3 regions of the Herminiimonas glaciei genome follow, and region 1 is predicted to be linked to each of the others. Evidence: predicted binding sites of a transcription regulator. Region 1 holds the regulator's gene; each other region holds the start of a gene.
The links. The regulator FNR, encoded in region 1, switches genes on or off when oxygen is low (the NO sensors DNR and NnrR bind a similar motif). The targets are predictions, from matches to a motif close to TTGATNNNNATCAA.
Positions count from the first base shown of each region.

Region 1 (3,283 bases):
AGCGTAATGCGCATTGAATGCCGGATTAGAAAGATCCATCGTGTCTGGCAAGGATGCGTATGATATCTTTTTTGCGATGCACTCCGTCCGGTACCTGAATGCAAAGTCAGTCGGCTCGCTTGCAGCCGTCACCACTTTACGTCCCGGATGGTTAATCAGGGTCCGCGTCAGTCCCGGCGCCACGCTGTCGGCCAGCATGCAAGCCATCAATGCAGCATATCCAGCCGAATGTACGCTTGGTTCGAGATGGCCGATGGACGCTTTCGGATCGCCCAGTTTTTCACGCCAGTTCTTCGCATTCAGTATTTGCCCCGGCGCATATGCCAGCACCATGCTGTTACCGGCAAAAATATAATAACCATCAGTCTGCTCAGGCATCAGCGTTGCCGCAACGGCGCTGTCGGCCAGGATCGCGAGGTCATAACTATCACCTGCTTTCAGGCGCTGCAAGCAATCTGCCGCGCCTGCTGCACTGACTACCGCACGGATATCCGCGTGCTCTGTATTGAAGCGCTCTACTGCGTTGGCTACCTGTGCCTCAAAACAAGCATCGGCGAGAATACGAAGTTCTTTCATGTTGTTCATTCTTTAGACTAAAAAATTTGGCGGTAACAAAGGATGCGTTTACCGGCGCACCTTTCGATATGCACGGAAGGATATAGCGTTAGCTTTAACTACGCAAGGAATAGCTGCCGAAAAACGAGGGAATTTGATGCAAACGCAGCTTGATAACTTGTGCTTATCAAGCCATCAAATCAAATGATTGGACAAGGCGCGCGCCCTGTTTTTTGTGGGCTCAAATTGGCGTAAAACCATGTAGCCGGTCGTCAACAAAGGCAAATCCGGGCTGACCGTTTACAATGTCGTATCTGAGCGTGGAAATGGAAACAGGAAATGCCGTTTGTCGTCACTGAAGCATGTATTCAATGTAAATACACCGATTGCGTTGTCGTTTGCCCTATGGACTGTTTTTTTGAAGGTCCTAACTTCCTGGCGATCAATCCGGATGAATGCATAGATTGCTCGGTGTGCGTACCGGAATGCCCTGTCAACGCCATCATAGGCGCCACCGAAGTCGCACCGGAGCAGCAGCACTTCGTTGCCCTGAATCGCGAATTGTCACAGCATCCGGACTGGAAGCGCATCAGCAAGCAGAAAGAGCCGATGCCCGAACATGAGAAATGGGCACAGGTGAAGGACAAGTTGCCCTTGCTGGTGATTGATGCCAAGATCACATGAAATCCTTACTTTCATTTTAAGTAACTCTTACCGCATCGCGGTTAGACCAAGTAAAGAATAGAGCCAGGAAATATGAGCCAAGCGTCCCCAAGCACTACCGATCCCGCCTTAAGCGTCAACGCCTTGCGCGCCAGTTGTTCGACCTGCAGCATGCACCAGCTGTGCCTGCCGATGGGCCTGGGCGAAAACGATATGGACCGGCTGGACAAGATTATCGGTCGTCGTCGCAAGGTCGCACGCGATGACTATCTGTACCGGATGGGCGATGCATTCACCAATCTGTATGCGGTACGCGTCGGCCATTTCAAGACTTGCCAGATCAATGCCGGCGGCGAACAACAAATCACCGGCTTCCAGATGACCGGCGAATTGCTCGGCATGGATGCGATCAGTACCGACCGCCATCATTGCAATGCAGTGGCACTCGAAGATAGCGAAGTGTGTGAAATCCCGTTCCCGCGCCTGGAAGAATTATTCAGCACCATGCCGACCCTGCTGCGCCACTTCCATCGCATGATGAGCCAGGAAATCACGCGTGAACAAAGCGTCATGCTGCTGTTGGGGAATATGCGTGCCGAACAACGCTTCGCCGCCTTCCTCGTGAATCTCGCGTCACGTTATATGGCACGCGGCTATTCTTCGACCAGTTTCCAGTTGCGCATGTCGCGTGAAGACATCGGCAATTATCTCGGCCTGACGATAGAAAGCATCAGCCGCCTGCTGTCCAAATTCAAGAAACAGGGATTGCTGAAAGTTAACAACCGTGAAATCGAATTACTCGACCTCACGCTGTTGAAGGCGATGGCGGCCGGCACCGAAACCTGCGGCTAAACCGGCAGGTACGCGCATAGCTTACCCCTGTTCAAAACTTCACCAGCAGATTGGCTTTGACTGAATGCTGCTTCGCATCCATGCCAAGTTGGCCTTGATAGGCAAAGCTGAGCGTGGTCGATGACGATAAACGCAAGTCGAGGCTGGTTTCGAGCAGCGCGCTGTTTTTGGCGACAGGCACACCTGCCACGGTGAAGGCATCACCCGCCGAAAACGCCTGCGTCGATAATGGCGTGCTATTGCCAAAGGCATGACGCCAGCCCAACGCACCACGCACAGTCGCGCTTTTTCCACCCAAAGCAAGCTGATTGACAGCACGCAAGCCAACGGTGGTGAAACTCGTACTGGTGTTCTGGCTGCCGGCATCTAATGCCGCCGCCCCGCCCCGTTCGGCAAAACCATTGCTCCGGAAGCGGATGTAAGCCAGATTAACGAAGGGTTCGAAATTCCCCCAACGGTTATCGATGCCATAGCCGACGTCTGCGTAAACCTGCAATGTAGCCGCACGGTAGTTGCTGCCGACGGCGTCCCTGAAGCCCGGGATAGCGACCTGGCGACTGGTCTTCATATCGTGCAATGTATAAGCGAGACCGCTACGCAAACCAAGCTTGCCATCCGCGATATCCCAACGCCTGCCGCCATACAGTCCCAGCGAATAATTGTCACTGGAGCCGGATGACGCACGGGTCCTCGCATTGAATGAAGTGTTGCTATAAGCGGCCAGCATGCCTAGACGCCATTGATCCGCCACCGCAGCGTCAACACCAGCGACGAAGCCGCCGGTGTTGTAGTGCAGCCGGCCCGCATTGCCGTCGCTATTGATATGACTCCACGCACCCAGGCCCTGGACCCACGCAGACGTAGCCGCGGCAAAGCCGTCCACCGTGCGGATACGCTCGGTGGCGGCATCACGTAACAGGCGACTGTCTTCGATCAATGTGGTTTTGGCGGAGGCATGAATTTCGCCTGACAGCTGGTCAAAGCTAGCGCGGATCAACTCGCTGTTGGCAGGCAGTTTTGCAATCGCGTCATATACCGCATGCCCGGCCGCCATACCCATGCTGTCTATCGCATAGGCAGTAGCGATTTGATTCGGCGTGCCGCCCATAGTCGCAAACTCAACGGAGTTACGTACCAGCTCAAGATCAACTTTGCCGGCGCCATAGTCATAGAGCAGCTTGGGGGCCAGGAAAGCGAAATCACTTTTGACTTC
Region 1 covers NZ_JBHTBU010000001.1:1,260,920-1,264,202, forward strand. The annotation lists gene ACFQPC_RS05555 (substrate-binding domain-containing protein) at 1-576, opposite strand, end outside; gene fdxA (ferredoxin FdxA) at 895-1,239, shown strand; gene fnr (fumarate/nitrate reduction transcriptional regulator Fnr) at 1,312-2,070, shown strand; gene ACFQPC_RS05570 (autotransporter domain-containing protein) at 2,102-3,283, opposite strand, start outside.

Region 2 (3,283 bases), on a different contig from region 1:
AGCGGCGCTGCAAAACATGACGCTTGAAGCCCATGTACGGGCGGCTTTGCGCAGTGCGGTTGCAACCAGTGATGTCAGAGTGACTATTGAGGCGGATGCAGGTCGTGTTGTATTAAGCGGGATCGTGCTGCATGCAGACGAGCACGTTGCGGCAGAGAAAGTGGCGACAGCAGTGCCGGGGGTGAAGAGTGTGGATAACCAGTTGCGCCTGATGGCTAATTCGAAACTGTATTCTTCCGGCAAGTATTGATTTTATGGTTTTGTAGTATAGATTTACTGCAGCCCTGACCTCATTTGACTATGGGGTCAGATTTTCCCTTGATGTTTGAGTCGACTCAGGGTTTCCGGCGAAAGATTCAGGTAAGACGCCAACTCTTTCTTCGGGATGCGATCAAACAGCTCCGGATGCTTGCGTACGAAGCGCTGTACGCGGCCAGGAGCGTCGAGTAAGTGCAGGGTGATGGTGTGCGCCATGATTTCGCTCATCAGCAGCATGACGTCATGTTCGAACGCCTGCTTGATGTGTTCATGCTTGTCGATGAAGGCGATCCATTGTAGTAAAGGCAACTTCACTACGCGTGCTTTTGTCACACAGATAATACTGTAAGGAGTCGGGGTTTTGAGTCGCCACGCCGCATAACTTGTCTCCATGCTACGTTCATCAGCAAAACGCAGAATCATTTCCTTTGCTTGCTGATTGGTAACAACGCGCTTCAGGATGCCGTCCAGAATGAAATACTGTTCCATTTCATGGACGCCCTGGTGCAGCAAGAAGTCGCCTTTAGGGCAATCTACAACGAGCAAATGCGGTTCCAGCTCCGCCCATTCGCTCTCAGTCATGTCTTTTAAGACAAGATTTTGCTTGAGCTGAACACGAATGACATTTCGTTCCGGGTGGTTATCTACGGTCGGCATTTACAAGATATATAGATATAAAAGACAGAAGGGTGGGCGGGGTCGATATCATGCGATGAAAATTGACCGGGGTCAATGATCGAAGCGCAGGCAGATCGATATGATACGCCCACTTGGATGGTCTATGCATAAAAGCGTTGACTGAAGGGTATCTCTAAAAACCAACCGGTCTGGTTTTTAGAGGTGCCTTACAAGTGTAACAACTAGCCGCGGCAAGAGCACGGCAACCACGGTATTGGGCAAGACTGCTCAACCTTTATTGAAATTAACGAAGAGAACATTTCATTATGAAAAACGACATTCAAGAAGTAGCAGAAGGCGTAGAGCTGACAGACGGCTTCCATCTGCTGATGGAAGCGCTGGAAATGAACGGCATCACCAACATCTATGGTCTGCTCGGCATCCCAGTTACCGAAATCGGTCGTATGTGGCAAGCCCGTGGTAACAAGTTCTTCAGCTTCCGTAACGAACAAAATGCAGGTTATGCAGCTTCGGTAGCTGGTTACCTGACCAAAAAACCAGGCGTTTGCGTGACTGTTTCCGCACCTGGCTTCCTGAACGGTTTGACCGCACTGGCTAACGCGACCACCAACTGCTTCCCAATGATTCTGATTTCCGGTTCTTCGGAACGTGAAATCGTCGACCTGCAACAAGGCGACTACGAAGAAATGGATCAGTTGAACATCGCTCGTCCACATTGCAAAGCTTCGTTCCGTATCAACCGTACCGAAGACATCGGCGTTGCAGTTGTTCGTGCAATCCGTACCGCATTGTCGGGTCGTCCAGGCGGCGTATATCTGGACATCCCAGCACGTCTGTTCAGCACCACCATGAGCGCTGAAGAAGGCCAAAAATCGTTGTTCGTTCCAGTTGACCCAGCTCCAGCACAACTGCCGGCACCATCGGCTGTTTCGCGCGCTGTTGAACTGATCAAAGGCGCTAAAAAGCCATTGATCCTGCTCGGCAAAGGTGCTGCTTACGCTCAATGCGACGCAGACATCAAAGCACTGATCGAAGAAACCGGTATCCCATTCACACCTATGTCGATGGCAAAAGGTCTGGTATCCGATACTCACCCACAATGCGCAGCTGCTGCTCGTTCGATGGTTCTGCAAGAGTCCGACGTTGTTGTCCTGATCGGCGCGCGTCTGAACTGGTTGCTGGCACACGGCAAAGGCAAAACATGGGGCGGTGCGAAGAAATTCGTACAAATCGATATCCAAGCTAACGAAATCGACAGCAACGTACCTATCGCTGCACCACTGATCGGTGACATCGAGTCTTGCGTCAACGCATTGCGCGCTGGCCTGAAAGGCATGACCAAACCAGCAGAATGGATGGGCGCTATTGCTGAACGTGCTACCGGCACCAAAGCTAAACTGGCTACCAAACTGAGCACAGCTACTCCAGTCATGAACTACTTCAACTCGCTCGGCGCAATCCGTGACGTGTTGAAAAACTACCCAGACATCACCCTGGTTAACGAAGGTGCAAACACCCTCGACAACGCACGTATGGTCATCGACCAATACCTGCCACGCAAACGTGTGGATACAGGTACATGGGGCGTAATGGGTATCGGTATGGGTTCGGCTGTTGCAGCTGCAGTAGAAACCGGCAAACCAGTCGTTGCAATTTGCGGCGACAGCGCATTCGGTTTCAGCGCAATGGAATACGAAACAATCACCCGTTACAACCTGCCAGTAACCGTCATCATCATGAACAACGGCGGTATCTACCGCGGTGACGAAGCGAACCCAGAACACCAAGTATCGTGCATGATTTTCAATCCGAAAACCAAGTACGACCAATTCAGTATCGCCCTGGGCGGCGAAGGTGTTCGTGCTGAAACTCCAGAAGAGTTGACCAAAGCACTGGAAGCTTCGCTGAAATCGGGCAAGCCAACCATCATCGATGCGATTATCGATCCAGCAGCTGGTGTTGAATCCGGCCGTATCGGTAACCTGAACATCGTCAGCACGATCGGTAAGAAGAAGTAATACTGGAATAGGCCAAGGCGCAAGTCATGGCTTTGTGTGGCACGGTCAGAGTAGTGCGACCGTGCCATGCACTTGACACTGCTTGTGCTGCGGCACTAGACTAGAACGTTAAAGAACTCCAAGTAGTATTGGATTAAAGCCATGTAAATGGCGCGATTCCACTCAGAACTCTCTGAGTGGTTTTTCACTTCCTGAAAGTATTCTGATTTCAGGAGTCAAGTTAAACGATTGATAAGGAAATCTACCAATCATGAGTCAAACATTACCATTAGCAGGCGTTAAGATCATCGATTTCACCCACGTACAAGCTGGTCCTGCATGTACGCAGCTGTTGGCTTGGTTCGGTGCTGACGTTATCAAAGTTGAGC
Region 2 covers NZ_JBHTBU010000003.1:177,504-180,786, forward strand. The annotation lists gene ACFQPC_RS17420 (cytidylate kinase family protein) at 1-250, shown strand, start outside; gene ACFQPC_RS17425 (Crp/Fnr family transcriptional regulator) at 307-915, opposite strand; gene oxc (oxalyl-CoA decarboxylase) at 1,203-2,915, shown strand; gene frc (formyl-CoA transferase) at 3,166-3,283, shown strand, end outside.
Region 2: oxc (oxalyl-CoA decarboxylase) is a predicted target of FNR. The motif match lies at 978-991, and genes of this name have one in related genera.

Region 3 (3,283 bases), on a different contig from region 1:
CTATCCTCGACATGCGCCGCAACGGCGCGGCCGATATGCGCCAGATCGCCGAAGAGGCATCGGCACTGGTGCGCGAATACAAGGGCGCGTATTCAGGTGAACATGGCGATGGTTTGTGTCGTGGTGAATGGGTGTCATGGCAATACGGTCCGAAGATCAATCAGGCCTTCAGCGAAATCAAGGACTTGTTCGATCCCGACAATCGCTTCAATCCGGACAAGATCGTGCGCCCACCGAAAATGGATGAAAAAAGCAATTTCCGCTTTGCTCCCGGCTATCGCGAACTGCCACTTAAAACACAGATGGACTGGTCAGCCTGGGACGTCACACGCGATCCGGCCAGCGGTGTGGAAACTGCACCCGGCACCGGTGATGACCGCACCGGTGGTTTGGCCAAAGCGGTGGAGATGTGCAACAACAATGGTCACTGCCGCAAATTCGATGCAGACACCATGTGCCCCAGCTATCGCATTACCAAGGATGAGCGTCACGTCACGCGTGGTCGTGCCAACACCCTGCGCCTCGCAATTTCGGGCCAGCTCGGCGACGACGGCCTGGCCAGTGCCGAAGTGAAAGAAGTCCTCGACCTGTGCGTGTCTTGCAAAGGCTGCAAACGCGATTGCCCGACCGGTGTCGATATGGCCAAGGTCAAAATCGAGGCACGCGCCGCATGGGCCAATCGTCATGGCAGCACGCTACGTGAAAAAATGGTGGCCTTCATGCCGCGCTACGCACCTTATGCCAGCCGCATCGGTGGCTTGCTGGCGATCGGAGACAAACTGCCATTTGTCTCCGGCTGGCTGAAAAAGAGCCTGGGACTCGCACCGCAACGTGCTTTCCCGCGTTTCCGTACTTCCTTCCTGTCGCAACTTGGCACAGGCAGCAAGTCAACAAGCGGCAACAAGGAAGTGCTGTTGTTTGTCGATACCTTCAACAACTACATGGAACCGGAAAACGCGCGCGCGGCACAAGCAGTGCTGGAAGCGGCCGGCTACACCGTGCATTTCAATGTGAAGGAAGGCGAACGCCCGCTGTGCTGTGGTCGCACTTATCTGTCCGCCGGCCTGGTCGATGAAGCAAAGCAGGAAGCACGACGCACACTCGATGCCTTGATGCCCTACATCAATCGCGGCGTCGCCATCGTCGGCCTGGAACCATCCTGCCTGCTGTCATTGCGCGATGAATTCCTCAGCTATGGCTATGGTGAAGAAGCGAAGAAGCTCGCAAGCATGGCCTGGCTGTTTGAAGAATTCCTCGTCAATGAAAAAACGGCAGGACGCTTGCAACTGGACCTGAAGCCGCTGCCGGTCAACAAGGCCATGGTGCATGGTCACTGCCATCAAAAGGCTTTCAATGCAGTACGTCCGGTACAAACCGTGTTGCAATGGATACCGCAGCTGGATGTCGCGCTGATCGAATCATCCTGTTGCGGCATGGCCGGCAGCTTCGGCTACGAAGCGGAGCATTACGAGGCATCGCAAGCGATGGGTGAGCTGAAACTCTTCCCGGCGATACGCGCAGCGGAAGAAAACACATTGTTCGTCGCCGACGGCACCAGTTGCCGTCATCAAATTGCCGACGGGACACAGGAAAACGCCATGCACGTCGCCCGCGTGCTGGCAGACTCCTTGCGCATCCAGTAAGTCTCTACACAGCCGTCAACAAAAAGCCTGCCCGGCTTCCGGACAGGCTTTTTTCATGTCAGGCTGATAAGAAAACCGGATATATCCGGAACCAATCCTCCTCTTGCAACTCCGACAAATGTAAGCAAGCAAGATATTTCAGGGCTTTTGACATGGATCAAGCAAGCGCTTTACTGTCATCCTAGAATCAGAAAGAGCAGCGTCCCCTACCCAGCGAAGGAGTACATCATGTTCAAAAAAATCCTCATCCCTACTGACGGCTCACCACTTTCAGACAAGGCCGTCGATGCAGCCATCGAGTTTGCGCAAAAAATGGGCAGCGAACTGCTGGTACTGTCGGTCGCCGAACCTTATGTGTATATGGGCCTGATGGAGGGTGCCGGTGTATTCCCGACCGATCCGGTGATGTATGACGACAAGGTCAAGGAAATGGCGCAAAAGCACCTGGACAAGGTCGAAGCCGCTACGCGCAACAAGGGCGTCAGCTGCAAAACCGTGGTTTCCGTCGGCCTCAGCCCATATGAAGAAATCGTACGCGTTGCAGAAGAGCAAAAATGTGATGCCATCTTCATGGCCTCGCATGGCCGCAAAGGCCTGAACAAACTTTTTATCGGTAGTGAAACGCAAAAAGTGCTCGCCCACACCAGCCTGCCGGTACTGGTCCTGCGCTAAAGCACAGCTCGCACCACCCCTGCGGGGCGACACTCGTCGCCCCTGCTGTTTCCGGTCGCAACTGGCGACCCGGCTGATTTTGTCCCCGTGGTATCATTGCGCTTCGAAAAAATGCACAGGATACAGGCGTATCCACCTCTGCCAGCCAGATCGCATCTCACCTTTTTCACCCTGATCGTCGTCATCTAGCCCAGAACGGAATTAGCCATGCGGATACAAACTTTCCTGCTCAGCTGCGCCCTTGCTCTTGTGACATTAACGGCACAGGCATTCGACCGGCCCTTCCCGGACACGGTCAAACGCGGCGTGATGACACCTGCGAACTATCCGGCCATCATCATCGATGAAAAGACCCGCACCTTATCGGCCGGAGCGCGCATCTGGAACCAGGACAATATGATAGAGATGCCGTCGGCCTTGCGCGGCAGCGAATTCGCCGTGAATTACACAGAAAGTGATAGCGGTGATATTGACCGCGTCTGGATACTCACAGCAGATGAAGCGAAACGGACTTTGCCGCTGGTGCCGTTGAAGCCGCCTGTGACCAAGCCGGCGCCACTGCCGACACCTGTAACCGCAACTAAATAATTAAACCAGCAAATCAGCCACACCATGCAGAAGAAGATATACATCAAGACTTTCGGTTGCCAGATGAACGAGTATGACTCGGACAAGATGGTCGACGTCCTCAATGCCGCCGAAGGCTTGATTAAAACCGACACACCGGAAGATGCCGATGTGATCTTGCTGAACACTTGCTCGGTGCGCGAAAAAGCACAGGAAAAAGTATTCTCCGACCTCGGTCGCCTGCGTGAACTGAAATTCGCCAATCCCGATCTCGTGATCGGTGTCGGCGGTTGCGTGGCTTCACAGGAAGGCGATGCCATCGTCAAGCGTGCGCCATATGTCGACCTGGTCTTCGGCCCGCAAACCCTGCATCGATTGCCGGAAATGCTCAAGCAAAGACG
Region 3 covers NZ_JBHTBU010000003.1:221,531-224,813, reverse strand. The annotation lists gene ACFQPC_RS17605 (FAD-binding and (Fe-S)-binding domain-containing protein) at 1-1,643, shown strand, start outside; gene ACFQPC_RS17600 (universal stress protein) at 1,872-2,315, shown strand; gene ACFQPC_RS17595 (hypothetical protein) at 2,523-2,903, shown strand; gene miaB (tRNA (N6-isopentenyl adenosine(37)-C2)-methylthiotransferase MiaB) at 2,928-3,283, shown strand, end outside.
Region 3: ACFQPC_RS17600 (universal stress protein) is a predicted target of FNR. The motif match lies at 1,791-1,804, and genes of this name have one in related genera.